Regions from separate parts of the Exiguobacterium sp. R-39 genome, predicted to be linked through region 2. Evidence: a T-box and tRNA genes for the amino acid it is inferred to sense, from the RefSeq annotation. Region 2 holds a T-box; the other holds one or more tRNA genes.
The links. The T-box of region 2 lies ahead of tyrS (tyrosine--tRNA ligase). A T-box ahead of a tRNA ligase gene usually reads a tRNA of that ligase, here a tRNA-Tyr.
Positions count from the first base shown of each region.

Region 1: it encodes a tRNA-Tyr, which carries the amino acid that the T-box ahead of tyrS (tyrosine--tRNA ligase) is inferred to sense. The anticodon was not compared.

Region 1 is NZ_CP187965.1:149,122-163,721, reverse strand. Features, by position in the region: gene ACP26N_RS00980 (GNAT family N-acetyltransferase) at 1-483, opposite strand; gene ACP26N_RS00985 (phosphotransferase enzyme family protein) at 1-4, opposite strand, end outside; gene ACP26N_RS00975 (isochorismatase family protein) at 497-1,057, opposite strand; gene ACP26N_RS00970 (short chain dehydrogenase) at 1,430-2,029, opposite strand; gene ACP26N_RS00965 (hypothetical protein) at 2,090-2,680, opposite strand; gene glmS (glutamine--fructose-6-phosphate transaminase (isomerizing)) at 2,772-4,568, opposite strand; gene glmM (phosphoglucosamine mutase) at 5,239-6,594, opposite strand; gene ACP26N_RS00950 (CdaR family protein) at 6,624-7,910, opposite strand; gene cdaA (diadenylate cyclase CdaA) at 7,910-8,770, opposite strand; gene ACP26N_RS00940 (anti-sigma factor) at 8,851-9,465, opposite strand; gene sigW (RNA polymerase sigma factor SigW) at 9,487-10,050, opposite strand; gene rocF (arginase) at 10,176-11,084, opposite strand; tRNA gene ACP26N_RS00925 (tRNA-Ala) at 11,306-11,381, opposite strand; tRNA gene ACP26N_RS00920 (tRNA-Gly) at 11,394-11,465, opposite strand; tRNA gene ACP26N_RS00915 (tRNA-Lys) at 11,472-11,544, opposite strand; tRNA gene ACP26N_RS00910 (tRNA-Tyr) at 11,549-11,632, opposite strand; tRNA gene ACP26N_RS00905 (tRNA-Thr) at 11,667-11,739, opposite strand; tRNA gene ACP26N_RS00900 (tRNA-Glu) at 11,753-11,827, opposite strand; tRNA gene ACP26N_RS00895 (tRNA-Asn) at 11,830-11,904, opposite strand; rRNA gene rrf (5S ribosomal RNA) at 11,921-12,036, opposite strand; rRNA gene ACP26N_RS00885 (23S ribosomal RNA) at 12,084-14,600, opposite strand, start outside.
Region 2 is NZ_CP187965.1:2,270,396-2,284,995, forward strand. Features, by position in the region: gene ACP26N_RS11955 (universal stress protein) at 81-518, shown strand; gene ACP26N_RS11960 (3D domain-containing protein) at 611-1,216, opposite strand; gene ACP26N_RS11965 (acetate kinase) at 1,557-2,768, opposite strand; gene ACP26N_RS11970 (class I SAM-dependent methyltransferase) at 2,889-3,797, opposite strand; gene tpx (thiol peroxidase) at 3,901-4,407, opposite strand; gene ACP26N_RS11980 (NAD kinase) at 4,572-5,387, shown strand; gene ACP26N_RS11985 (amidohydrolase) at 5,422-6,981, opposite strand; gene ezrA (septation ring formation regulator EzrA) at 7,049-8,755, opposite strand; gene ACP26N_RS11995 (GAF domain-containing protein) at 8,975-9,460, shown strand; gene rpsD (30S ribosomal protein S4) at 9,686-10,285, shown strand; gene ACP26N_RS12005 (biotin transporter BioY) at 10,401-10,928, shown strand; gene tyrS (tyrosine--tRNA ligase) at 10,978-12,225, opposite strand; T-box leader at 12,274-12,475, opposite strand; gene ACP26N_RS12015 (transglycosylase domain-containing protein) at 12,626-14,600, shown strand, end outside.

The DNA of each region.
Region 1 (14,600 bases), 960 kb from region 2:
TCATGAGGATTCCCCCAATCGTTTTTCGAGAATTTCACCAGGCAGCCCGTCAATCGGTCCAACATACGTCGAGTGAAATCCAAGATTCGTCAAAATCTTTCGCGACGCGAGATGATTCGGATCAATCGTTGCCGTGATGACGGTCAATTCGTGTTCCGTTGCCAGTTCGAGCAACCGTGTGGCGAGCAATGATCCGTAACCGTGACCCCACTGTTCCGGCAATAACATGTAGCCGAGTTCCGCTTCAAACGGTTGCCGTGTATCCCGCGTGACATGACCGATGCCAATCCATGTTCCGTCCTGATAGACGAGGTATGATCCGAGACGGTCATGCCGCTGTTGCTCGATGATCGACGCGAACCGTCGTTTGGCTTCTGTTTCGATTAAGGGATGTTCTGTGATATAGCGCATGACCCGCTCATCGGTGACGAGTGTCGCGTAGGCGGGATAATCCGTTTCTTCCATTTTTCGTAGTTCAATCATGAGGTCGCTCCTTTTACGTTCTATAGTGATCGTGGATAGGTTCAAACAACTTCTCCGTCGAGGGACGGACAACCGCAAAATGTTCGACATTGTAGTGTCCGTGCAAGACTTGATTGTGATGGGCAATCATCTGCTCTGCCGATAAGACATCGGAACCGTTCGTCGTATGTCCGTCAGCAACGAGTGTCACATCAAATCCGTTGACGGTTGCACTGCGGACAGCCGTATCGATACAGTGCTCCGTCTTACAGCCGAGGATGACGACATGTCCGACCTGTTGCTCTTTCAAATGACTGAGCAATGGCGTGCCATGAAACGAATTGGTTGCGGCTTTGTCGAACGTGACCGCCTGATCCGGAATCTGAATCGAGGAGTGCACCGCAAAGCCGGCTCCTTGTCCATTCGCGACATCAAGATCCCGGATGAAGACAATCGTATGATCATGATCGCGCGCTTCTTGCACCACTTGATTGATGACTCCGATGACAGATTCCTTCGCATAAACACCGGACTCTTCGGGTGTCCCTTCGACAAGATCCTGTTGAAAATCGATGACGAGTACCGCTTGTCGAATCTGAATGTACCTCCTTTTGGTTTCTTTACTTTCTTCTTTCCCTTCCCTACTGGAAAATCCTGTTTTTCATAAGAAATTTCAAGTCTTTACGAAACTTTTGATCGGCTTGATGCGTTGAATAAGACGACGGAAAGGATGTTATGTATGGAATTGTTGCCGCTCTTTTTTGTAACCTTCACCATCGTCTTGGCTGTAAATCTATTTCTCGACAAGATGATCATGAACCGTGAGATGACACGACATGTCTTTTTTAATAATCTCTTTATCTGCTTCTTGATTTCACTGGTCCTGATAAATATTTTTTATTTGCAATCTTTGATGAGCTGAAAAACAAGACCGTCCACTTGATTCAAGTGAACGGTCTTGTTTCATTCAATAGACTTCGTAGTTTTGCCCGGTCTGTGACCCTTCGATGCTTTTCTCAAATGCTGTCGCGACACGCGATGCCGGAACCGCTTCGAAACCACGGAAAAATGGTCCATACTTCTCGAGTGACTCAATCAACACGTTTGGACTGACACTGTTGATTCGAATCCTCCGTGGCATCTCAATCGCCGCGGCATGAACAAACGCTTTGACCCCGCCGTTCGCAAGAGCAGCGGACGCGCCTTGCCGAATCGGATCGTCCATCATGATACCGGTTGTCAACGTGAAACTGCCTCTGTCGCGGACTGCGTCCAGTCCAAGCAACACCAGATTAACCTGCCCTTTCAGTTTGCTGTCGATTCCAATCTGGTTTAATGCAGGTGTCAAATCCGTCAACGGTCCGAAATGCGCTCCGCCGGTTGCACTGATGACGGCATCAATCGGACCGACCGTTTCATACATTGAACGAATACTGTCTTCCGACGTGATATCGACTTGGACATCCACACCTGTCCGTCCGGCCCGGATGATTTCATGCCGCTCCCCTAATTGCGAGACGACGGCTTGCCCGATTGTTCCACTCGCTCCGACTACTAAAATTCTCATTTCTTTATCCCCTTCTGATCTAAACTATGTGTTCAGCCTACCGTAAATCAGCAGTTTTTTTCAAGAATGAGTACGATATGTGCGATAGAACTGAGCAAGCCGGAAGCCGACATAATCGGAATTCCATAACACGGGATAGACTGTCCGCTGATGCAGGTCCCAATAGCTGATGATGCGTCGTTCAATTCGTTGCAGATAACGATCGTTTGCTGCGGCAAAAGTTCTCAGCTGTTCTTCGGACCAGGTCTGTAGCATCGGTTCGATCCGTTCGAGAATCTCACGGACGTATTCGCCTGTCAGTTCAATTAAATAAAGCAGTACCCAATCGGTTTTTGCCTGTTCCTGTTTTAGTCGTTGAACATATTTTTCCCGGATGAACCCATCGTGATGACGGGTGTACATGCAGTACAGCAACCAGCGTTGGGTTTCGGACAGTCTTTGGATTTTCTTTTCTGTTACTTCATCTAAATAGAGACGGGACGGGAGAGTTAATGGTTCCCCGTAAAACGTGACGTCAATCGTCCCCCAAGTTACCGGTTTGAAAAACCGGCGCGGTAAAAGACGGATGACCGCCTGAACGTCTTTCGTACAGGCTTTTGGAAAGGCTTGAATCCAGATTGATTTCTTATGATGTAGACAGAGGTTAAACACGATTCATCTTCCCCTTAGCTCAACTTTAATATCGGATGTAAAGAAATACCCTCTCAGATTCGAACATCTGAAAGGGTATCAACTGTTTTATTTATTCAACCGTTACTGACTTTGCCAAGTTACGTGGCTTGTCGACGTCGCAATCACGGCCAAGTGCCGCATAGTACGAGATCAACTGAAGCGGTAAGACAGACAAGAGTGGTGACAGGAGCGGCTCGACTGCCGGGATGACGAATGCATCCGTCGGCAATTCGAGACCTTCTGCTGCGATGACACACGCGTTCGCGCCACGTGCGACGACTTCCTTGACGTTGCCTCGGTTGTTGAGGTGAACGTGTGGTTGTGTCACGAGGGCGATGACCGGTGTATTGTCTTCGATCAAAGCGATTGGACCGTGTTTCAATTCGCCGCCGGCATAACCTTCTGCTTGGATGTACGAAATTTCTTTGAGCTTGAGAGCCCCTTCCATTCCGACATACGCATCTTGACCACGACCGATGAAGAACGCATTGCGTGATTCAGACAAGTATTCTGAAGCGATTTCCTGGAACCGTTCTTTTTGTGACATGACGGACTCCATTGCGCTTGAGATTTTTCCGAGTTCTTTCATGAGATCGAAGTTAACTTCGACACCTTTTGCTTGAGCAAGGTCAAACGCAAGGACTGCGAGAACAGCGATTTGTGCTGTATACGCTTTTGTTGACGCTACGGCGATTTCAGGACCTGCATGCAACAAGAGTGTTGCGTTCGCTTCACGTGACAGAGTAGATCCTGCAACGTTCGTGATTGTCAGTGCCGGGTGACCGAGTTTTTTCGCTTCGACGAGAACCGCACGGCTGTCCGCTGTTTCACCTGATTGTGAAAGGAAGAGGAAGAGTGGTTTCTCAGTCAAAAGCGGCATGTTGTAGCCGAATTCAGACGAGATGTGCACTTCTGTCGGGATACCCGCGATTTGTTCGATCAATTGTTTTCCGATCAATCCTGCATGGTAGCTTGTTCCGCAACCGATGATGTAGACACGGTCACGTCCGAGGACTAAATCACGGACCGATTGATCGAGTGTGATTTCGCCTGACTCGTTTTGGTATTTCTGAACGATGTTCCGGATGACTGCCGGCTGCTCGTCCATTTCTTTGAGCATATAGTGCGCGTACGTGCCTTTTTCGATGTCTGATGCATCGATTTCTGCTGTATACGCCTCACGCTCTTTGACGTTTCCGTCTAAGTCCTGGATTGTGACACTGTCACGCGTCAAGATGATCATTTCGCCGTCATGCAACTCAACGAACTGATCCGTTACTTGAAGCATTGCCATTGCGTCAGATGCGACAACGTTGAACGTACCGTCACCGAGACCAACGAGAAGCGGTGATTTGTTTTTAGCGACATATAAGACGTCCGGGTTTTCAGCATCGATCAACGCAAGTGCGTATGAACCGTGAAGCACACGAAGTGTTTGACGGAATGCTTCGACGACGTCATTTGTCTCAGCAAAGTTCTTTTCAATCATCTGAACGATGACTTCTGTATCTGTGTCGCTGAGTAAATCAACATTGAGTTCTGCTTTTAACTGCTCATCGTTTTCGATGACACCGTTATGCACGAGTGTGAAACGTGATGAAGCACTTTGGTGCGGGTGGGCATTCGGTACACTCGGGACACCGTGTGTCGCCCAACGTGTGTGACCGATTCCGACAAGACCGTCTGCTTCTGCAGGAACGACTTCTCGTAGCGCAGCAATCCGGCCGACTTCTTTATGGACTTGAACGCCGTCGTTGACGAACGCAAGACCAGCCGAATCATAACCGCGGTACTCGAGCTTTTCGAGTCCCTTTAATAAAATTTCCTTTGTGTTAACCTGTCCAATCATACCTACGATACCGCACATAATACATTCTCTCCCATTTACAAGTATTTCCCTGAAGAGGAAACGGCTCTTGTCGAGAGTTGTCATCACGCATCTGCCTGTCCGTCTAATCACTTAAACGATTTCAGATGAGTTTACGGTACTGACATGGTACCGGGAGGCATCCGCCGAATGATTCGATAAACCCCCACCTCGTCAGCTGCCTATCACATAGTCAGCCCTGGCGCTTTCATTTCTGTCCGACCCCGTTTCTGTCCGACTTTACAATCATACGAACTTTATTTAGAAAAAGCAAGAAAGGTAACGTATTTGTAACTATTCCCGATATTTTTCTAAACGATACCTCTAATACCTAGATTTTGTAAAAAACTCTTTTTTTATTTTTTGCTTTACTTTTTGATCTTTTGTCTTTTGTCTTTTGTCTTTTGTCTTTTGTCTTTTGTCTTTTGTCTTTTGTCTGTTTGATGATGCTGTGTTATCACACGACAATAGAAATGCATTTTTCATGCGACTTCTACAGGAAGAGGAAGCTCTGCTTCCGTCAGGAGAAGGCAAGACCCGGTTGTCAAAGACGACAGCTAGCTTGCGTTCCGCCTGAGAAAAGCACGTGAAAACAGCACTTCGTCACCTTCTCCCTGAAAATCGTACCAATAAAAAAAGGAGCAGATTTTCATCTGCTCCTTCCGTTCACTCAGTTTTCCTGTAACGCGTAGTTTTCACGGACAACGTTCGCAATCCGCTCTACATACATATCACATGCTTCTTGCGTCGGCGCTTCCGCCATGACACGGACAAGTGGTTCTGTCCCTGACGCGCGGACGAGGATCCGACCGTTGCCGGCCATTTCCGCTTCCACTTCGGCAATGATTGCTTGAACAGCCGGACCGTTCATCGCACCGTTTTTATCCGACACGCGGATGTTGACGAGACGTTGCGGGAAGACCGGCATTTCGGCTGCAAGTTCCGACAACTTTTTGCCTGTCGCCTTCATGATTTGCAGAAGTTGAACGCCTGAAAGCATTCCGTCTCCTGTTGTGGAATAATCCATGAAGATGATGTGGCCCGACTGCTCGCCGCCGAGTGTGTAGTTGTTTTTACGCATTTCTTCGACGACATAGCGATCACCGACTGCTGTCTGTAATGCTGTCATGCCGTGTTCTGCGACCGTCTTATGGAAGCCGAGGTTACTCATGACTGTTGCAACGATTGTATTGTCTTTCAAGCGGCCGATTTCATTGAGGTATTTTCCGCAGATGAACATGATTTTATCGCCGTCGACGATTTCGCCGTTCTCATCGATTGCAATCAAGCGGTCGCCGTCACCGTCAAATGACAGACCGACATGTGCGCCCTTTTCAAGGACGAATGCCGCGAGGTGTTCCGGGTGTGTTGATCCGACACCTTCGTTGATGTTCAAACCGTTTGGTGTCGTTCCGATTGTCGAGACTTCCGCTTCCAGGTCACCGAACAGTCGTGGTGCGAGGCTTGAGGTTGCACCGTGTGCACCGTCGATGGCGACATGGATGCCTGAGAAATCTTCATCTGATGTCTGGCGTAACATGTGAAGGTACTTTTGTGCACCTTCATAGTAATCGTGGACGAATCCGAGTTCTTTGCCGGACGGACGCGGCAACGTATCTTCCGCTTCGTCCAGTAACCCTTCGATTTCAAGTTCTGTCGCATCATCGAGCTTAAAGCCGTCTGAACCGAAGAACTTGATTCCGTTGTCTTCGACCGGGTTGTGTGACGCGGAAATCATGACGCCCGCTGTCGCATCCATTGTTTTCGTCAAGTACGCGACACCCGGTGTCGAGATGACACCAAGACGCATGACTTCCGCTCCGATTGACAGGAGTCCGGCAATCAAGGCATTCTCAAGCATTTGTCCGGAGACACGTGTATCACGGCCGATTAATACTTTCGGACGTGTACTTTCGTGTTTCGTTAAGACATAACCGCCTGTACGGCCAAGACGATATGCCAATTCAGGTGTCAATTCTACGTTTGCGACGCCGCGGACGCCGTCAGTTCCAAAATACTTACCCATGTTTTATTTCCTCATTTCAAAAAGTTGATTTAATTGGCTTGAACCGATGTCCGGGGAATCGCTTTGAGCGTGATATCCATATGATCCGGACGAAGAACGTCGAACGCTTTTGACGTCTGATATGAAATCGGTAAGCCGTGTGTACCTTCTTTTAAGCCGGTCACATCAATGACCGCTTTAATATCTGTTGCATCAATCGATTCAAGATCCGCTTCACTTCCACGGACGACGAGATCAATCGTCTGTTCGTAATCAATCGTATACTTCGACTCATCGAATCCGTTTAATGTCACCATCACACCGGAAATTGTTTTTTCTGCCCGATCCTCGACAGTTTCTGTCGTCGCTTTGGCATTTTCCTTCTCGACGACGATGCTGACTGTAATCGAAGTTGGTTCCATTGCTGTCACGTTGTCAGGCTCAATCAGTTTGATCGTCCGATCGACCGTCTTCGTTAATCCTTTTAAGGAAACGGGTTCCGTCGAAACGGAACCGATCCGCGACAACTCTTCTTTTGTTCCATACAATCGGGCTTCTGTCGTAACGGGAACAATCTTGACGACTTTGTAGCCTTTCTTGACAGTATCTTTGGTTTCGACGTTAATCGGAACGGTTTTACTTTCTTTATAGACTGGAACTGTGACTTCCAGTTGTTCCGGATCATAAGTAGCACTGATGGCATTTCCGTTCGCATCCGTTGCCTTGACGTTAAAGGACTCCGTAAACGTCTCAGCCCGGCCCGTCACATCAATCGGAACTTGGATTGCTGTGATCGCCTGAAGTTTTTCTGCCCCGCCAGTCACGGAGACCGTTTGACGGGTCGGCTGTGCTTCACCGACAACATATCCTTCTGCGATTTTATTTTTGTTCAGCAACGCCACTTGAACAGGAACTTCTTTCGTGACTTTTTTATCAAGGAACACTTCAATCGTTTCCTGTTTTGGTGTCACTTCGACATCTTTACCAAACCCGTCGGCAGATAGTCGTACGCGGTGATACCCTGGATCCAGCCCCGTCAAGTCAATCGACAGACCAAAGTCTTTAACGAGCCGAAGCATCGTCAAACTGCTCGATGGTCCTTTAACCGTCGTCTCGATGGTTTTTGGAATATTATAGGCGACCCACTGCGTTTCATCATAATTGACTGATACCGGTACGTCAAACTTTGCTGAGCCTTGACCGGCAATCGGCAACAGGCTCGCCGCATCACTTTTGACGGTCGAATTGGTTCCTGCCACCATCAGGTAGAGCATGACGGCAAGCAAAACCGCAACGATGCGGAGAAACCAGCGTTCATTGAACCATTTTTCGAACATTATTTTTTCGCCCCCATCCAATTCAAGAAGGAAGTATTCGTCGGTTCGGCTTTGACAATCGTCTCCAGTAACTTCGTCCGGAGTGATGCTTCATCAAGCTCCCGGTACAAACGACCATTGATGGCAAGGGAAACACCACCTGTTTCTTCCGATACAACCAGTGTGACGCTGTCCGTCACTTCGCTGACACCGATTGCTGCCCGGTGACGCGTCCCGAGATCCTTTGAGATATGTGCACTCTCAGAAAGCGGCAGGTAACAAGCAGCAGCTGCCAGTTTCCCTTGTTGGACGATGACCGCTCCATCATGCAGTGGTGTATTCGGAATAAAAAGATTGATCAATAACTGGCTCGTAATTTGTGATCCGAGCGGAATGCCCGTCTCAACATATTCACTGAGACCCGTTTCCCGCTCAATCGTAACGAGTGCTCCAATCCGGCGTTTGGACATGTATTGAGCAGATGTCACGAGCGCATCGACGATCCGGACTTGTTCATCTTCGTCACTGATGGCACTCCGCGAAAAGAATTTACTCGTTCGACCGAGATGTTCCAGCCCCCGGCGTAACTCTGGCTGGAAAATGATGATAATCCCGAGCAGACCGTACGTGATGATTTGGTTCAGCAGAAATTGTAACGTCTTCAGTCCGAAGAATCCGCTTAAGAACCAGCTGATCAAAATGACCGAAATCCCTTTGATCAATTGAACTGCTTTTGTGCCTTTGACAATGATCATCAGACGGTAAATGACGAATGTCACGACCGCGATATCAATCACATCATTAATATAATCGTACCAATGTACGTTTTCTCCCAGTTTCAACAATTGAAATTGAAGTGGTTGCCAGTTGAAGTAATTCACCAACCGTGCCCCCTATCTCATCTGATTTAAACAGCTTTCATTATAGCACAAAGGGACGAGTTAGACTCGTCCCACTTGACTCATTCAAAGATTCGTTTAATTCCGTACCAGACCCGTTCAAAGAGTTGATCAATTTGTTTGATTTCGCCTGTGACGTTCCCGGCACTCGCGGTATATGCTTTTCCGTCGACGGTCATCACGTCTCCGTTGACCTTGCCTTCAATCCGGACATTTCCGCCTTCGACATAAAGATCCTGGTTGACGGTAACGCCTTCCGGTACAACGACTTCGCCGTTCTCTGCCACGATTCCCGGTACATTCGTATACGATAAGTCATGTTCTTCCTGTGTCAGGTAGCCGCCAAGACTGCCGACAGACAGTAACATGAAAATCGAAGCTGCAGCAAGCAACGGGTACTGCTTCATTTTCCCGCCAAAACGGGATGTTTTCCTAAGCGGAGTCACATTCGGTTGGTCCACCTGTTCGGGCAATTGTGCCAGCACGCGGGATGTAAAATCCGCCGAAAGCTTGGGTGCTGAAAGCGCGCGTAACTCTGCATCGAGGAGCCGATACTCTTCGAACTCGTCCATCGCATTCGCTTCCCGTAACTCCGCTTCAAGTCGTTTGAAGTCTTCTGGAGGTTGGTTTTGGTCTAAATAATCCTGTATCCGTTCATACACTTTTTCTCGTGTCATGGTGAGTGCCTCCTTCTCATCTCATCGTTTGCCGAAATGCTTTTTCAGCGCTTCGCGTCCCCGATGAATTCTGGTTTTAACTGTAGCGACGGGTAAATCGATCATCTCACTGATTTCTTTGAGTGAAAGATCTTCAATGTATTTCAAAACAAGTGGAACCCGGTATTTTTCCGGCAAGCCGGCGATCGCCTCTCCCACATCTTGTCGTTGTTCCGAATCAATGACTTGATCCTCCGGCAACTGATCCTTGCTTTCGAGCTGGGAATACAACGTTAGTCCTTCAGTCCCTGACATCTCAGCGTCAAGGGAATAATCCGGACGTTTCTTACGGAGCCGGTCAATCGAAACATTCGTCACGATCCGATATAACCAAGTCCGGAACTTCCACTGGGCATTATACGATTCAATTTTTGTAAAGACGCGGATGAAGGCTTCTTGTGTAGCATCTTCTGCTTCCATTCGATCCCGTAAGACACGGAAGGCGACTAAAAAAGCCCCTTCTTTATATAGATCAACAAGTGCCGCGAATGCATCACGGTCTCCCTGCTTCACTCGCTCAATCAAGCGTAGTGTTGTTTCTTCCACTTTAAATACCCCCCGCTCTATGCGGTCAATCTCTTATACGGAGTCGACCAACAAATGTTTCATCTCAATTTGAATTGTAACAAAAAAAACTTGAACCCTGACGAAAAGAGTTCAAGTTCTATCCATTATTTTACTAAACGATGGGTCCGCATATACTGGAGCAAGTTTCCAATCAACTCATTTGCAAGAATCGCTGTCCCGTTTCCTTCTTCGAGCAATGGATTCACTTCTACGAATTCTGCCGCGATGAACTCGTCCTGCTCTGCACAATGACGTAGGACCGTCTGCGCATCGTCGAGCATAATTCCGTCTGCGACCCGTGTCCCGGTTCCTTCGACAAGGCTTGGATCGAGCCCGTCCATGTCGAAACTGAGATAAAACGCATCCGTGGTTTCTTTTAAATAGGCAACTGCTTCTTCCATGATGGCATCCATCCCGCGTGTCCGAATCGCTTCCATATCATAGACACGAATACCAAGACGGTCAATCAGTTCCTGTTCTCCTGCATCCACATCGCGTAAACCGATAAAGACGAGGTGTTCCGGTTGCAGTTTGACCTCACTGCCGCCGATCTCCGTTAACCGCTGATGTCCTTCCCCTAACGCGACAGCAAGCGGCATTCCATGAATGTTACCAGATGGAGAAGTCTCAGGTGTATTCAAGTCCCCGTGTGCATCAAACCAGATGACACCGAGACGCGGTACGACTTGCCGCAGACCGGCGATCGTTCCGATTGCCATGCTGTGATCCCCTCCGACGAGTAACGGAAAACGTTGCTCTGTCAGCGCCTCACGTACAAGTAAGTGCAAATCGTTTGTCGTATGGACAACGCCTTCCAGACGTTTCAGCTGCGGATCTTCTTCCCGGACAGCATCTTCAGACAAAACAGCCGCTTCCCCATAGCGAACTGCTTCTTGTCCGTGTACTGCCAATGTTTCGAGTAGTCCTGCTTGTTCAACAGCAGCTGGTCCTTGCTCTGTCCCCGGTTTTCCTTGACCATAACGATACGGTACGCTGATATATGCAATGTTCATCGACGTGTTCCCCTTTACTTAGTAAGTTGCCTTAATTGTAAGCGGTAACAATACGGTGGTTCAACTCAACACGATGACGCATGATTATACAAGATCAGACGACAAAAAAGCACTGTGAGAGTTTCTCACAGTGCTTTCGCGTACGTACATGAATTGCAGGCATTTCAAGTATAAAAAAACTTAAGACGAACGAAACTCGCTTAAGATCTTTAAGCAAAATTTGGTGGAGCCTAGCGGGATCGAACCGCTGACCTCCTGCGTGCAAGGCAGGCGCTCTCCCAGCTGAGCTAAGGCCCCAAAAACATAAAAAGCGGAAGACGGGATTCGAACCCGCGACCCCGACCTTGGCAAGGTCGTATTCTACCACTGAACTACTTCCGCAAAATATGAGCCATGCAGGATTCGAACCTGCGACCCTCTGATTAAAAGTCAGATGCTCTACCAACTGAGCTAATGGCTCGACATGGTGGGGGGGGGCGGATTCGAACCGCCGAACCCGAGGGAGCGGATTTACAGTCCGCCGCGTTTAGCCACTTCGCTACCCCCCCAGTTTGTCTAGGAACTATACAATTAAAAAAACAGTGCCGGCAACAGGAGTCGAACCCGCGACCTACTGATTACAAGTCAGTTGCTCTACCAGCTGAGCTACACCGGCAAAAAAATAAAAATGGTGACCCGTACGGGAATCGAACCCGTGATACCGCCGTGAAAGGGCGGTGTCTTAACCGCTTGACCAACGGGCCATTGGCTCCGCAAGTAGGATTTGAACCTACGACCTACCGGTTAACAGCCGGTTGCTCTACCACTGAGCTATTGCGGAATAAATAAAAAGAATTGCCTGGCAACGTCCTATCCTCACAGGGGGAAGCCCCCAACTACTTTCGGCGTTCAAGTGCTTAACTTCCGTGTTCGGCATGGGAACGGGTGTGACCACTTGGCTATCGTCACCAGACGACGGGCTCGCGCCCTCAAAACTGAAGTCATCAACAATGCATCTGCTAGAACAAGGCCTCGACCGATTAGTATCACTCAGCTCCGCATGTCGCCATGCTTCCACCCGTGACCTATCTACCTCATCGTCTCTGAGGGGTCTTTCTTGATTACTCAAAGGGAAATCTCATCTTGGAGGGGGCTTCATGCTTAGATGCTTTCAGCATTTATCCCGTCCGCACGTAGCTACCCAGCGATGCTCCTGGCGGAACAACTGGTACACCAGCGGTGCGTCCATCCCGGTCCTCTCGTACTAAGGACAGCTCTCCTCAAATTTCCTGCGCCCACGACGGATAGGGACCGAACTGTCTCACGACGTTCTGAACCCAGCTCGCGTACCGCTTTAATGGGCGAACAGCCCAACCCTTGGGACCTACTCCAGCCCCAGGATGCGATGAGCCGACATCGAGGTGCCAAACCTCCCCGTCGATGTGGACTCTTGGGGGAGATCAGCCTGTTATCCCCAGGGTAGCTTTTATCCGTTGAGCGATGGCCCTTCCATGCGGAACCACCGGATCACTAAGCCCGACTTTCGTCCCTGCTCGACTTGTAGGTCTCGCAGTCAAGCTCCCTTCTGCCTTTGCGCTCTACGAATGATTTCCAACCATTCTGAGGGAACCTTTGGGCGCCTCCGTTACTGTTTAGGAGGCGACCGCCCCAGTCAAACTACCCGCCTGACACGGTCCTCCAGCCGGATGACGGCTGCGAGTTAGAGACTCTATGCATGAAGGGCGGTATCCCAAGGGTGACTCCTCCGAAGCTGGCGCTCCGGTCTCGACGTCTCCCGCCTATCCTGTACATCATGCACAAAGCCTCAATATCAGGCTGTAGTAAAGCTCCATGGGGTCTTTCCGTCCTGTCGCGGGTAACCTGCATCTTCACAGGTACTATGATTTCACCGGGTCTCTCGTTGAGACAGTGCCCAAATCGTTACGCCTTTCGTGCGGGTCGGAACTTACCCGACAAGGAATTTCGCTACCTTAGGACCGTTATAGTTACGGCCGCCGTTTACTGGGGCTTCGGTTCAAAGCTTCGCTTGCGCTAACCCATCCCCTTAACCTTCCAGCACCGGGCAGGCGTCAGCCCCTATACGTCATCTTGCGATTTAGCAGAGACCTGTGTTTTTGCTAAACAGTCGTTTGGGCCTATTCACTGCGGCTCTACTCATGTAGAGCGTCCCTTCTCCCGAAGTTACGGGACCATTTTGCCGAGTTCCTTAACGAGAGTTATCCCGCGCGTCTTAGAATTCTCATCCCGCCTACCTGTGTCGGTTTACGGTACTGGCACCTTCCACCTCACTAGAGGCTTTTCTTGGCAGTGTGAAATCGTGACCTTCGTCCCTACGGGACTCCGCATCGTTCCTCGACTTTGGTGCCTGACGGATTTGCCAATCAGACGGTCTCGAAACTTACACATGCACTTCCATCCGCATGCGTCACTATCCTCCTGCGTCCCCCCATTGTTCAAACGGTGGATCGGTGGTACAGGAATATCAACCTGTTATCCATCGCCTACGCCTTTCGGCCTCGGCTTAGGTCCAGACTAACCCTGAGCGGACGAGCCTTCCTCAGGAAACCTTGGGCTTTCGACGGAGGGGATTCTCACCCCTCTTTTCGCTACTCACACCGGCATTCTCACTTCCAAACGCTCCACTGCTCCTTACGGTACAGCTTCACAGCGGTTTGGAACGCTCCCCTACCATTCCTTACGGAATCCGCAGCTTCGGTGGTATGTTTAGCCCCGTTACATTTTCGGCGCGGCGCCACTCGACTAGTGAGCTATTACGCACTCTTTGAATGGTGGCTGCTTCTAAGCCAACATCCTAGCTGTCTAGGCAGCGCCACATCCTTTTCCACTTAACATACACTTTGGGACCTTAGCTGGCGGTCTGGGCTGTTTCCCTCTTGACTACGGATCTTATCACTCGCAGTCTGACTCCCGAGTATAAGTTGCCGGCATTCGGAGTTTAACTGAATTCGGTAACCCTGTGGGGGCCCCTAGTCCAATCAGTGCTCTACCTCCGGAACTCTCAACCTCGAGGCTAGCCCTAAAGCTATTTCGGGGAGAACCAGCTATCTCCAGGTTCGATTGGCATTTCACCGCTACCCACACCTCATCCCCGCACTTTTCAACGTGCGTGGGTTCGGACCTCCAGTCAGTGTTACCTGACCTTCATCCTGGACATGGGTAGATCACCTGGTTTCGGGTCTACGACAACGCACTATGGCGCCCTATTCAGACTCGCTTTCGCTACGGCTCCGCCTCATCAGCTTAACCTCGCGCGCTATCGTAACTCGCCGGTTCATTCTACAAAAGGCACGCCATCACCCATTAACGGGCTCTGACTACTTGTAGGCATACGGTTTCAGGATCTATTTCACTCCCCTTCCGGGGTGCTTTTCACCTTTCCCTCACGGTACTGGTTCACTATCGGTCACTAGGGAGTATTTAGCCTTGGGAGATGGTCCTCCCGGATTCCGACGGGGTTTCACGTGTCCCGCCGTACTCAGGATCCACTCTGGAGGG
Region 2 (14,600 bases):
TAAATGTTCCTCACCTTCTACTTGAGGGAATGGTATAATAAGGGTGTAAAATCAGAGGAAGACGAAGGGATGGATACAAGATGGCAATCGTATATCATAACATTTTAGTAGCAGTCGACGGATCAAAAGAGGCAGAACGTGCTTTTGAAACGGCGATTGACGTCTCACTTCGAAACAATGCCAAACTCGTCATTGCTCACGTCATCGATACACGGACTTTCGCAACTGTCGAGGCCTACGATCGGACGATTACCGAACGTGCCGAATCCTATGCAAAAGAACTGCTCGATGATTACGTCAAGACAGCTCAGGAGCGTGGTGTAAAAGATGTTGAAGTCGCTATTGAATACGGTTCCCCGAAAGTAACCATCGCCAAAAAACTTGCACCCAACCATAATGTCGATTTGATTATCTGTGGAGCAACCGGCTTAAACGCTGTTGAACGTTTCTTTATCGGTAGCGTTTCAGAAAGTATCACACGTTACGCGAAGTGTGATGTCTTGATTGTTCGTCTTTAATTGAACTCATTTTGAGCACTTTCTCTTTCAAGAGGAAGTGCTTTTTTGGACAAAAAAATCAATCGCACCAATGTACGATTGATTGAAATGACTTATTTGTATTTAACAGTGACGTTACGACGACCCCAGTTAAATGCTTCGGCACGTGAGTAGTACAAAATGTCCATCTTCTTGCCTTTGATGGCACCACCTGTATCTGCTGCTGTATATGTCCCTTTTAATTTCCCTTTGTAATACACTTTGACTGTTGAACGAAGGGGAATCACACGTGGATCAACTGCTACGACTTTCTTTTTCGAGCTCTTGATGTTCCAGCCGATTGCCGTTAAATTACCGCTACCTGGATCGTATGGTGTATAAGCTGTTGCACTTACGTTTGTGATTGTTTTCCAACCACCTGTTGATTGTTTTTTCGATCCGCTTGATGTGACGACTTTCGAATAACGGGCACTGAGGTACGCCGTTTTTCCTTTATAACTTACTTTATACCAGTTTCCTGTTTTAGCTTTGTACGGTAACGTTTGATTCTTATATAGAAGACCGAGTTTCTTGGACGCTGTGGTAGCTTTCTGGCGAACAATCAGACTATCGACCGACGACTTGACATTTTTTTTAGTTGCAGCTTCCGCTTGAAGACCTGCAAACGAACTGAGTGCTAACAAGACTGCTAAAACACTAGCGATTATTCGTTTCATCATCATGTAATCTCTCCTCCATAATTGTCCCTGTTTTGTAACTTACATTAATATACATGACAAAATGAAGCTGTGCCGTTACATATAGACCACAAAAAGATGACGTCATTGTTACTTTTATATTACAAAAGTCTCATTTTTATCGGTTTCAAACCGTTTTTTCGACAATAATCGGTTTAACTTTCGTTTTCACGTTTTTTATATGACAAACCTTGTAACAAACGTTTTTATTACGAGAAATCATCTCACCTGTTTTCACTCCGTTGAGATGATTTTCTTCAAACAAAAAAACGCCTGAATACAACTTTCGTTGTGATCCAGACGTTTGCTCAAAAAGATTTAATTATGCGTTTTGCTCGACCAATCCACCGATACGAACCGTGTCACGGGCAATCATCAATTCTTCATTCGTCGGAATGATGATGACTTTGACCGGTGAATGCGGATAGTTGATGAACAATTCTTCTCCGCGTGCACCGTTGTTGAGTGAAGGATCCCAATAAACGCCCATGAATTCAAGGCCACGTAAGACACGCTCACGGATCGAATCCGAGTTTTCACCGACACCTGCTGTAAAGATGATGGCATCGACGCCATTCATCTCTGCTGCATACTGACCGATATAGCCATGAATCCGGTTAGCGAAGATTCGTAACGCCATTTCCGAACGGTGATTTCCTTCTGTCGCTGCAGATTCAACATCACGCAGGTCACTTGAAAGACCAGAAAGACCGTAGATGCCTGACTCTTTGTTCATGACATTTAGAACGTCTTCTGCTGTCTTGCCGGTTTTCTCCATCAAGAATGGGATCAAGGCTGGGTCAAGCGAACCAGAGCGCGTTCCCATCGTGATTCCTTCGAGTGGTGTGAAGCCCATTGTTGTATCAAGTGATTCTCCGCCTGCGACAGCTGCGATCGATGCTCCGCTACCGAGGTGACATGAAATCAGACGCAAGTCTTGTAATGGACGGCCCAACAATTCAGAAGCACGTTCCGTGACATATTTATGGCTTGTTCCGTGGAAACCGTACTTCCGGATGCCGTACTCTGTGTAGTATTCGTACGGAAGACTGTACAGGAAGTTTTCTTCCGGCATTGTTTGGTGGAAAGCTGTATCAAAAACAGCGACTTGCGGTACTTCCGGTAAAATCGCTTGGAACGCACGAATTCCGATCAAGTTTGGCGGAATGTGTAACGGACCGAGCTCCGTGTAAGATTCGATGTCTTGCATGACTTCTTCTGTAATGACAACAGAGTCCGCATATTTTTCTTTACCGTGTAACACACGGTGTCCGACACCTTTGATCTCATCATACGATGAGATGATGCCGAATTCCATGAGTTTCTCAAGTGATAATTCAACTGCTTCTTTATGTGTCGCAAGCGGAAGAACATCCGTGTATTTCTGTCCTTCGCCATATTTAATCGTAAAGATGGCATCGTCTTTTCCGACGCGCTCTACTAAACCAACTGCAATCATCGTTTCATTCGGCATCTCAAGTAATTGGAACTTCAGTGACGAACTACCGGCGTTTACTGCCATAATCTTTGCCATGATTTATTTCCCCTTTTCCATTCAAATCGATCGACATTCACATCTGTATGAGTCTTGCTCTTTTTCTGTTCTACACTAGAATAGTCAAATTAACGACAGATTTCAATCACTTTGCGCATTTCATTTTAATTCTGTGTTAATCCATTCATCAATCTGTTTCACCATCCCGCCGAAGGCACGGGCGTCGGTAAACGATGGCAACTCGGCCAACAATGCCTGTTTTGGCATCGTCATACCTGCCAAGTGGTTCCGGACAATCAAATAACTTTTAGCTGCTTGTTCCTGCTTGAACATCGTCAACGGTAACTGGAGGATTCCGACGACATGGGCTTTTGTTTCGAAATATTGCTTCAGCTTACCTTCTGTATCATGTTGAAAGAGTCCGTTCGGAATGACAAACACTCCAAACCCGCCCGGTTTCACATAATTCATTGCTTGTTCGATCAACAGGAAATGGCTGTAACTCATACCTTCATCCCGTTTTAAAACGTATGTTTTCGAGACTTCTTCATCCGGATAATAGCCGATCGGCAAATCTGCCATCGCTAAATCGACCGGATCAAGCAAAAGCGGACGCAAAGCATCCTGATGCGTATAGTTGACCGGATAATCCATGAGTTCAGAAACAGATGCCGACAGTCGAATTAATGTTTCATCCACCTCAACGGCTTCGGCAACCGTATCTTTCGGAAGTTGACTGAGGACAGCATGCAACATACCGCCTGTCCCGCTGCCAAGATCCAGCAGACGGACATCCTCCTTCTTGATTAGTTTCCCGATTAAATAACCCGCAAACAATGCGACGCTGTCCGGTGTCGGCAAGTGATTCGGTTGTGCCTGTTTCATTCCTTCGAGAATGGCAAGTGATACGGCTTTTCGGACGGTTTCCGGTTCTACGTTTTCCGTATGCCGTTCATTCAAACGGTCGATGACTTCCGTCAGACCTTCAAGGTACGGCATGTCTAAATCACGTTCTAATTTACGCGTTTGCTGTGTCAATTCTTTATATAATTTTTCTAGTGATTCCATGTGTGTTCCATCCTTTCAAAACGAAACGGCCCCCGCACTTCTTGGGAGCCGTTCTTTCTCATTACTTTCATTGTAGCGGTTTTACGCCGTTTGTAAACCATTCTTACTTCGTTGTTTTGGCTCCTTTGGCAGCCGCAAGTGCTGATTCAAAATCAACTTCATTCGTTGACTCTTCTAGATATTCCGCATAAACGACTTCATTTGCTGCGTCGATGACGAAGACCGAACGAGCCAGTAAACGAAGTTCTTCGATTGCGACTCCGTACTGTGTACCGAACGAAAGATCACGGTGATCTGACAGCGTCACGACGTTGTCGAGTCCACTCGCCGCACACCAACGACGTTGTGCAAACGGTAAGTCGTTTGAAATCGTCAAGACTGTTACACCTTCAATAGCCGCTGCTTCTTCGTTGAATTTACGTGTTTGGGCATCACAGACACCTGTATCGATTGATGGTACGACACTGATGATTCGAACTCCTTCATACGTATCGCGTGTCACCGGTGAAAGATCGTTTGCTAACACTTCGAAATCCGGTGCCTCTTGTCCGATTTCAACAGGTGTTCCGATTAATGTGATTGCGTTCCCTTTAAATGTTGCCATGTAAATTCCCCATTTCCCGATAGATTCATATGTCGTTTTCCATTCTACTATAGAAATGCCACCACGGTAACACAAGATTTCTGCCCGCACTTCGAGCTGGCAGTACCGATTTTTGTCAAAGACGGGTATAATAAAGGAGTTCATGAAACGCTTTCAAGGGGGAATTGACCATGGCTCGAAACAATGTCTACCTGTATTACCGTAACAAACAAAGACACGAGACGCAGGTACGTAAACTGATTGAAGTAGGAAATCGGTATGGACTGAATGTCGTTCAGGACCACAAACAAGCCAACATCATTGTCTCGATCGGCGGAGACGGTGCCTTCCTTCAAGCGGCACGCTTTACAGGATTCCGGGAAGATGCGATTTATGTCGGGTTTGCCGAAGGACCGAACTCATTTTATTGTGACTTCGATATCAACGATCTCTCTTCGGTTGAAGCCATATTCAAGGAAACCGGAAGCCGTGCTTCTGAAGGTGAAATTGAAGTCCGTCGCTATCCGCTCCTCGAAGCTTCAATTAACGGTGGACCGGGTATGTTGTGTCTAAATGAATGTTCCGTTAAGTCGAGCATCATCAAGTCGCTGGCAATTGAGGTCTATATCGACGGGTTCCTGTTTGAGACATTCCGCGGGGACGGTATGGTCATCTCGACACCAACCGGTTCAACGGCTTACAACAAATCATTATCAGGGGCAATCGTTGATCCATTAATCCATTGTCTTCAAGTCAGTGAGATTGCTTCCGTCAACAACAACCGGTACCGGACACTCGGATCGGCATTCCTCTTGAATCGCGGTCGTAAGTTGTCTTTACGCATCATCGAAGATGGCAACGACTATCCGATCATCGGAATGGACAATGAAGCGCTCAGTTTAAAACGGACAGATTCCGTCGATATTCAATTATCGGAAAAAGAACTCAAGACCGTTAAATTAACGAATAATACATTTTGGCATAAAATCCAACGTTCTTTCCTGTAAAACAAAAAAACTGCCGATTGGCAGTTTTTTTATTTTAATTCATGACTGGCGTCGCCTCAAAAACAGTTCTTCCTGCCTGAACAGTCTCCAGCAACCGGTTGGTTAAGACAGCTTCCCCGCTTAACATGTAGAAATCCTGTTCAAAGATGACGAAGTCTGCATCGTATCCCGGAAGCAACATTCCTTTTCGTCCATGTGTATCGGTTGCGATATGTGGATTTTTCGTGAACAACAGCAGGGCTTCATACATTGATAATACTTCGTCCGTCTTATTGATGTTACCTGCTGTCCCCGTCGTCGCAGCATACAAGGCACGCCGGACATCCGGACTTGAAATCGGCGCATCGGATCCACCGCACAGAAGCGCTCCCGTATCCGCAAGAGATTTCAGCCGATAGGCCCAGTCCAAGCGATTCAACCCGAGTCGGTCTTGCGCAAAATCAGCATCATCGAGCAGGAAGACCGGTTGGACATCGATCAAGACCGGCAATTTTCGAATTCGTGCCAACAACTCCGGACGTACGACCGTTGCATGAATGATTCGGTCCCGTGTCCCTTTTGGAGCCGGGTATTTTTCAAGGACGGCTACGAAACGTTCGATCGCCAAGTCCCCGATGACGTGTGCCGCTACCGTAAAGCCGTAACTCCGGGCCCGTTTGACGAGTTGTTCCAACTGTTCCGGAGAATGGACTTCGATGCCGCGTGTCGTCGCATCATCCGAATATCCTCTGCCAAGCAGTGCCGTCCGTCCTCCGAGCGCCCCGTCGACGAACAGTTTCATCGCACCGGTCGACAACGTCGGCGGCAGGACGGGATTCAGTTGAATAAGTTGATCAATGACTAAATGATGAACGAGCAGATGAGCATGGAATCCCGTTTCTTCCGTCACTTCCCGGTATGCTTGTAAGACTTCTTCTAAATCGCCATGATACGCCAAATCTTCCGTATGCGCAGCAACAATACCATGACGGTACAAATCTTTAATGGCTGACCGCAACGAGGATTTATTCCGCTCGACTGAGCCCGATTGCAGGGCATACAACGGTTCGATCGCCGCATCATAAAGAAATCCGTCCGCTTCTCCCGATTCGAGTAACCCGATTTTCCCACCTTCAATGACGGTTGACGATTTGTATCCCAACTGTTTGAACAAAACATCGTTGACGAGTACGGTATGCCGATCCGTCCGCTTCAACAAGGCCGGTTCTGTCGGAAAGAGCTGATTTAACCATGCTTTCGTCGGTGCCCGGTCAAGCTTCGTTTCATCGTATCCTTCTGCCACATGTAATCCGTTAACGGCTTCTGCCTCGACGAATGCTTTTCCCAATTCCGCTAACGTGGCATAACGCGACGCATCCACACGTCCGATGGCTTCACCGTATCCGATCAAATGAATATGTGCATCGGTGAAAGCCGGATAAACCGCTTTCCCGTTCAAATCAACGATCGACAGAATCCGTCTTCCAAACCGCCGTCGTAACTTGCTTTCTTCACCCATGGCAATGATCCGTTCTCCTTCAATGAACATCGCCGAGTGAATATCTGTTTCGTGCGTCATCGTTCGAATGATTCCGTTTACGTACAGTTTCCCCATCTCAATCGCTCCCTTTTTTTACAAAAACAGGGTGACCTGGACGGCCACCCTGAATTGTCAGTGATGATTATGCATGCATCGTTTCCGGTTGACCACATGCTTTTCGAATACGTTCAATCGAATTAGGATCAAATTGTTGTAGTACTTGTTCTCCTAACGCAATCGTCCGTTCATAGTCTCCTGCAAGGAACTTCGTCTCAGCAATCGTCAACGACATATGTATCTCGTTATCTTGTCGGCGGAATCGATTGGCGTATTGAACGAGCCGTTCTGCATAAGTGACTTCGAATACTACTTTATCTATCCGTTCTTGCAATGTTTTAAACGTTCCGTTGACATCTTCGCTTTGGGAAACGATGTAATGGACGTTAAACGGTAACTCTTCGAGCCGTGTTTCAAGCGTCTGCAGCGAACGACTTGATGCTTGTAAAGCTTCTTCGACGTCTGCCGGGATTTTCGGAAGACCGAGTCGTTTTAAGCGCAAGCGGATGGTCGATAACAATTGTCGCCATTCGGCAACACGTTGACGGACTTCTGTTTCTTCTTTCCGTAACGCCTGCAATTCAACCGCGAATCGTTCGTATTGAAGCATCAATTGTTCTTCCAATCGGACAGCATCCCGCATTTGATCTTCCAGCATACTGAAGGGGATGATCCGGCTTGCAATCGATTCATCCAAATCTTTCGCTGCTCCAAATAACATTTCTTCATCCCGTTGAATCGATTCGTAATGTTCTCCTAAATCTGCCGAAATCTCATAGTTTTCCCGCAACATGCTGAATTCTTGTGCCAATTGATGAACCTTTTCACGCATCCGTAATGCTTTTTGCTTCAATGATTGATTTTCTTTTTTCACATGGTGCCGGGCATCGACTTCACGACGGAACGTATCGTACATTTGGTCGATATCTGAAGCAAGTTGCTGCACCTGCTCTTCAAGTCCGTTAATTTCAAGGAATTCGAGCTTCTTGACGAGACTCAAACGTTGTTCTTCAAATCGTTTGATATCAGATTGCATACCGAGTGGTTCAAGCGGATACCCATCTAATGTCATCTCTTTATAGCCGGCTCCGAGCTGATCAATGCGCTGTCTCAATTCGTGAGCGAGTGTCTTCCACTGCTGTGGAATCACTTCGACGAGTTGACGTGTTTCTTCTACTTTTGTTTCAAGTAACAAACTTGTCTCATAGGCTTTCGTCACTTCACCCGCTTCTTCAAAGGCAACCATCTCAATCCGTAACTGGTCAATCTGTTCCGCCTGTTCTTCCAATTTAGGTAACGCAGGTCCGAATGACGTCGCCTGCAACAATAACGATTTACGAATTTGACTGGAGTTTGTTTCGCCTTGTGCCTTAAGCTCCGCCAAGACCGATTGATTTGTCTTGAACGTCGACATGTCTACCAGCATCCCATCAATTAATCCCTCGAGTTCGGCAATTAATTGTTCTGTTACCTCCAGATCATTTTTAACCGCAACAAACCGGTAACGATCCAGCCCTTCTTCCGCTCGATATAATGTCTCATCGATTTGTGCGACGTGGACTGTCACTAACTCCTCCCATGCCTGATGCCAGGAAGTGAATTTCGTCTCCGTCTCACCCGCCATCGGGAGTTCCTTCAGTTCTTGCAACTCCTTCGGAATCGACGCGCTGATGATTCCTTGTTTCCGAAGATCAAGTTCATCGATTTTCGTATAATATTTTTTCCGACTGATCATGCTAAACAGCATGACGAGTAATACGATGACGATGACACCAATCACCCATGCCCACATTTGCTACGACCTCCACCCTATCAAGCGACTTTATATTTTGAGAAATTCGCTTTAATCTTATCCTTATAATAGTATAGCGCAACCGATTTGCATAGATTTACTCGGGCTTTTACTAATTTCTTCCGAATTTTTAGCCGGGTTTCTTGAAATCAATTGTTTGTCAGTCGTGTGAAAACCCGATAAGATGATTAAAATATGATTTTTCAGGAGGAATTCTATATGTTTGAGACAACGACTTATGATGGTGACCGGACAAAACAATACGAAATGCTGAATAAACAGCTTGATGCGTTACTGACTGGGGAAACGAATCAGATTGCCAACCTTTCAAATGCAAGTGCCTTACTCGGTCAATTTCTCGACCGGACGAACTGGGTCGGGTTCTATTTAATGGACCCGGAACAAAACGAGTTGGTCCTTGGTCCATTCCAGGGACTGCCGGCGTGTGTCCGGATTCCGCTCGGACGGGGAGTTTGCGGAACAGCCGCTCAGGATCAAACAACACAACTCGTCATGGATGTCCATGCGTTCCCGGGACATATCGCCTGTGACGCAGCAACTAATTCGGAAATCGTCGTGCCGTTGATCAAAGACGGAAAAACGATCGGCGTCCTCGACATCGACAGTCCTGAACTCAACCGCTTCGACGAAACGGATCAAGCCGGTCTTGAAGCATTCAGCGAAATTCTTCTTCGCCATATTTGATTGACAGCAGGAATCAGCAGACGTATACTTGTAAAAGTGCAGAAATGATAACGATAGCGGTCAAATCGCTTACGTATCACATTTCATGACTCGGCTTTGCCGGAGGGGCATCGTGTAACTTTGCTATCAAGCGAGGGTGCCACATCATGAAATGGGCGTAACGTGGGTTTGATGGCGTTATTATTTTTATGCAAATAATAACGAACACTAAGGAGGAGTCTTATTATGGCTCGCTATACAGGTCCAGCTTGGAAACTTTCACGTCGTCTCGGTATCTCACTTACTGAAACAGGAAAAGAAATCGCAAAACGTCCGTACGCTCCAGGACAACACGGTAACAGCCGTCGCAAAATGTCTGAGTACGGTCTCCAACTTCAAGCGAAGCAAACGCTTCGTCACATGTACGGAGTAAACGAACGCCAATTCAACCGTATCTTCAACGATGCTGGCAAAATGCCTGGTATCCACGGTGAGAACTTCATGTTCTTACTTGAAGCACGTCTTGACAACGTTGTTTACCGTATGGGTATGGCTCGTACACGCCGTGCTGCTCGTCAGCTCGTCAACCACGGTCACATCCAAGTTGATGGCGCTCGCGTCGACATCCCGTCGTTCCGCGTGAAACCAGGTCAAACGATCTCAGTTCGCGAAAAATCAAAGAACTTTGTCGTTATCAAAGAAGCACTCGAAGTTGCACCAGCAACTAAAGACTTCGTTACTTTCGATGCTGAGAAGCTCGAAGGAACGTTCGTCCGTCTTCCAGAGCGTTCTGAATTGAACGATCAAATCCAAGAACAACTCGTCGTTGAGTACTACTCACGTTAATCAGTTGTTTCAAGCATCCACTCCGGTGGGTGCTTTTTTTGTTTCCCTTTTTCACGTTTTGTGTTAACCTTTATTTTATATTGGTTAACACAAAACATAGAGGACGTGTCATCTTATGAAAACAAAAGATCTTACATTTATCGCTTTAGGTGCTGCCATCATTTCTGCGGTCAGTTTACTGCCGCAACTTCAACTCGTCGGTCCGGTACCAATCACGCTTCAAATGCTCGCCATCATGACGGTCAGTGCCATTCTCGGTGCGAAACGCGGTGGACTGGCTGTCCTGATCTTCTTATTGCTTGCCGCTGCCGGTCTTCCCTTACTTGGTGGAAAAGGAGGACTTGCCCCATTCGTCGGTCCGACCGTCGGTTATCTGATTGCGTTCCCGATTGCCGGTTTCTTCATCGGTCTCGTCGCTGAAAGGACACGCCGTTTCATTCCGCTATTCATCGGGATGCTCGTGTTTGGACTCGGACTCGTTTATCTGCTCGGCACGTTCGGTTTGATGATCGTCTTGCATCTGTCGTTCCTCGATGCCCTGACAATCAACATTCCGTTTATTCTCGGTGATGTCCTAAAAGCGTTGCTCGCAACAACGATCGCCGTCCGTTTGCTTCCCCTTCGCCTGTTCCGTGTCGCTTAAACAAAAAAAACAACGCTGACGAAATCGCCAGCGTTGTTTTTTATTCGCTTCAAGCGTGCTCGAGCACGAAGTATTTCTTTTTCCCACGACGGATGATCGTGAAATCACCAATCGCATCTTGTTTCGTAATCTCTTTTGTCAATTCCTGTTCTCGGTCCCCATTGATGTAAATCGCACCGTTTGTCACATCTTCGCGTGCTTGACGCTTCGACGGACTGATTTGGGCTTCGACAAGGATGTCGACCAGGTTTGTTGCCTCTCCCAGTGCGAAACGTGGCATTCCTTTGAAGGCATCGGCAATATCTTCTGCTTTCAACGATTTGATTTCACCGCTGAACAATGCTTTTGTAATCCGTTCCGCTTGTTCGAGTGCCTCTGCGCCATGAACGAGAACTGTCATTTCTTCTGCCAACCGGCGTTGTGCAACTCGTTTTTCAGGTGCCGTCTCGACTTCCTGTTGAAGGGCGTTGATTTCGTCAGGTGTCAGGAACGTAAAATATTTTAAGAACTTGATGACATCAAGGTCATCGACGTTGAACCAAAACTGGTAAAACTCGTACGGTGTCGTTTTATCAGCATCGAGCCAAACTGCTCCACCGGCCGTTTTCCCGAATTTTTGACCATCCGATTTCGTAACGAGCGGCACTGTGATTCCGAAAGCCTTTTGGTCATGACCGACGCGGCGAATCAATTCCATTCCTGCCGTGATGTTTCCCCACTGATCACTTCCACCGACCTGCAGGCGACATCCTTCATTTTCGTACAGCTTCAAGAAATCGAACGATTGAAGCAACATGTAGGAGAACTCCGTGAACGAGATTCCGTTTTGCAGACGTGAGTCAACGGAGTCTTTCGCCAACATGTAGCTGATCGGGAAATGTTTCCCGATGTCGCGCAAGAAATCAATGATTGTCAAATCCTTTGTCCAGTCAAGATTGTTTGCAATCGTTACGGGATTTTCGCCATCAAGCGGCAAAAAGCGTGACAATTGTCCTTTAATCCGGTTGGCGAATTCTTCGACGATATCCGATGTATTCAATGAACGTTCTGTCGAGCGGCCACTCGGATCACCAATCATTCCCGTTGCCCCTCCGACTAATCCAATCGCCTGGTGTCCCGCTTGTTGGAAACGTTTTAACACAAGAATCGGCAATAAGTGTCCGATGTGGAGTGAATCTGCTGTTGGATCAAATCCAGTGTATAGTGTCGTCGGACTTTCAAGTAATTCTTTAATTCCTTCTTCGTCCGTCATTTGACTGATCAATCCGCGAAACTCTAAATCTTCCAGTAACGTCATCTGTCTTCCCCCTAAAATAGTCTAAAAAAAACCGTCCCCTCGTCTGAACGAAGGGACGGAATATTCCGTGGTACCACCCTAATTGCATGAACCTCATGCCACTTAGATTGCCGATAACGGGGCAGACCGCCTGATTTCTCAAGAAGCTCCTGGAAGCATAATTCATGAAGCGCTATGTCCTAGTTCGCAGCACCACTAGGTCTCTGATACAGGGAGCGGTTCATTACTTTTTTCCAATCACAGCTGATTCTACTATACTTTTGATTAAGATGTTTCCATGATACGTTGAAGCAGAATCCACTGTCAAGCCATTTTCTAATACTTCAGTTATGGTATAATACGTCTATCTGTGATTTAATGTTAATTTACACCCAAGTTTAAGATGTAAAGGAGATCATTTATGCGCGAGAACTGGTTCAAGTTTTGGAATCATCCCCGGACGAAAGCCGTTCGGCACTGGTCGAATATCACATACGACGTATCTTGGAATATCATTTTATTCCTCATCATAGGGGTCTTGTTAGTCGGAAGTTTTTCTGTCGGAGCAGCGGGCGGTTATTTCGCTTCGCTTGTCAAAGATACAAAAGCACCGAAACTGACAGAAATGAAACAACAAGTAAACAGTTATGCCATTACGAGTGAGATTTATTGGGGAAGTGGCGAAAAGCTGACGAACATTGCCACGGACGAAGAACGTCAACCTGTCAATATTAAGGAAATTTCTCCTTATCTGCTCGATGCTGTCCTATCGACAGAAGATGTTGATTTTTATGAGCATGATGGAGTCGTACCAAAAGCTACATTACGTGCCGTCTTACAAGAGGTGACGAACTCGTCTTCCCGGACAGGCGGAAGTACGTTGACACAACAGTTGATCAAAAACCAAATCCTCACGAATGAAGTCTCGTTTGAACGGAAAGCCAAAGAAATCATTTTGGCTCTGCGTCTCGAAAATGCGATGACAAAAGATGAGATTCTGCAAGCTTATCTGAATGTCGTTTCGTTTGGTCGAAATTCACTGGGACGAAATATCGCCGGAATCGAAGCTGCGTCACGTGGTGTGTTTAACAAACCGGCCAAAAAACTGACGTTACCACAAGCTGCTTTCCTCGCAGGTATTCCAAAAAATCCTTACTACTACACACCTTACCTTCAAGGTGGAGTGGTCAAAAAAGATTTGACGCCGAGTACCAACCGGATGAAAACGGTCTTAAAGCGAATGTATGTCGCGAAAAGCATTACAAAAGCACAATATGAGAAAGCTGTAAAATACGATATTACAAAAGATTTTTCTAAAACATCAAAACGTTCACGTGATACGTATCCGTATGTCTATGATTTAGCTGAAAAAGAAGCACTTAAAATCATGACAAGCTATTTCATGAAACAGGACGGGATCAAAGAAGATGAGGTTAAACCTTCTGAACTTGCCGAAGTCAAAGCCAATTATCGGGATCAGGCATTGATTGCGATGCGACAAGGCGGATATAAAATTCATTTGACACTGGATAAAAAGATTCACGAAGCGATGCAAACACCGGCTAAAAATGCGTCGAACTTCCCGAGTGCGCCGCAATACAAACAAGTCGTCAATCCAAAAACGAAAAAGACAGTCACGAAAAAAGATCCGGAAGAAACCGCTGCTGTCATGGTTCAAAATGAAACAGGTCGGATTTTAGGATTTGTTGGTGGACGTTATATGGATGGAACAGCCGATGACTTCAACCGTGCTTTCCAGGCGAAACGTCAAATCGGTTCGACTGCTAAACCAATTCTTGTTTATTCGAACGGAATTGAAAATGGATTAATCACACCGGCATCGACCATTAATGACGAAGAGTATTATTACCAGACCGTTCCGCGTCAACCCGGTGATAATCCAATCAACAATGAAGGCGGACGTTACCGTGGAAACGTCACCGTACGCGAAGCATTGGAACTGTCTCTAAACGTTCCTGCCGTTAAAACGTACGAGAAGATGAATATGTCGAATTCGATTCAAAAATTAGTCGATATGGGAATTGAAATTCCGGATAATATCCGCTATGCCCCATCTGCCGCTTTAGGAACGATGGAAATTACACCAGTTGAACTTGCCGGAGCTTATGCAACGCTTTCCAACTACGGTGAATACGTCAAACCCTATGTCATTTCGAAGATTACGAAAGACGGTAAAAACATCTATAAAGCAAAATCAAAGAAAAAGCGTATCTACCAAGATCGTACCGCTTATTTGACGCTTGATATGATGCGGGGTGTCTTTGATAAAGGAACGGCGCAATATGCCAATTCATTACTCAAGGTACCTGGTGATTGGGCAGGTAAAACCGGGACGACCAATGAAATCAAAGACTCGTACCTGGTCGGTTCAACAC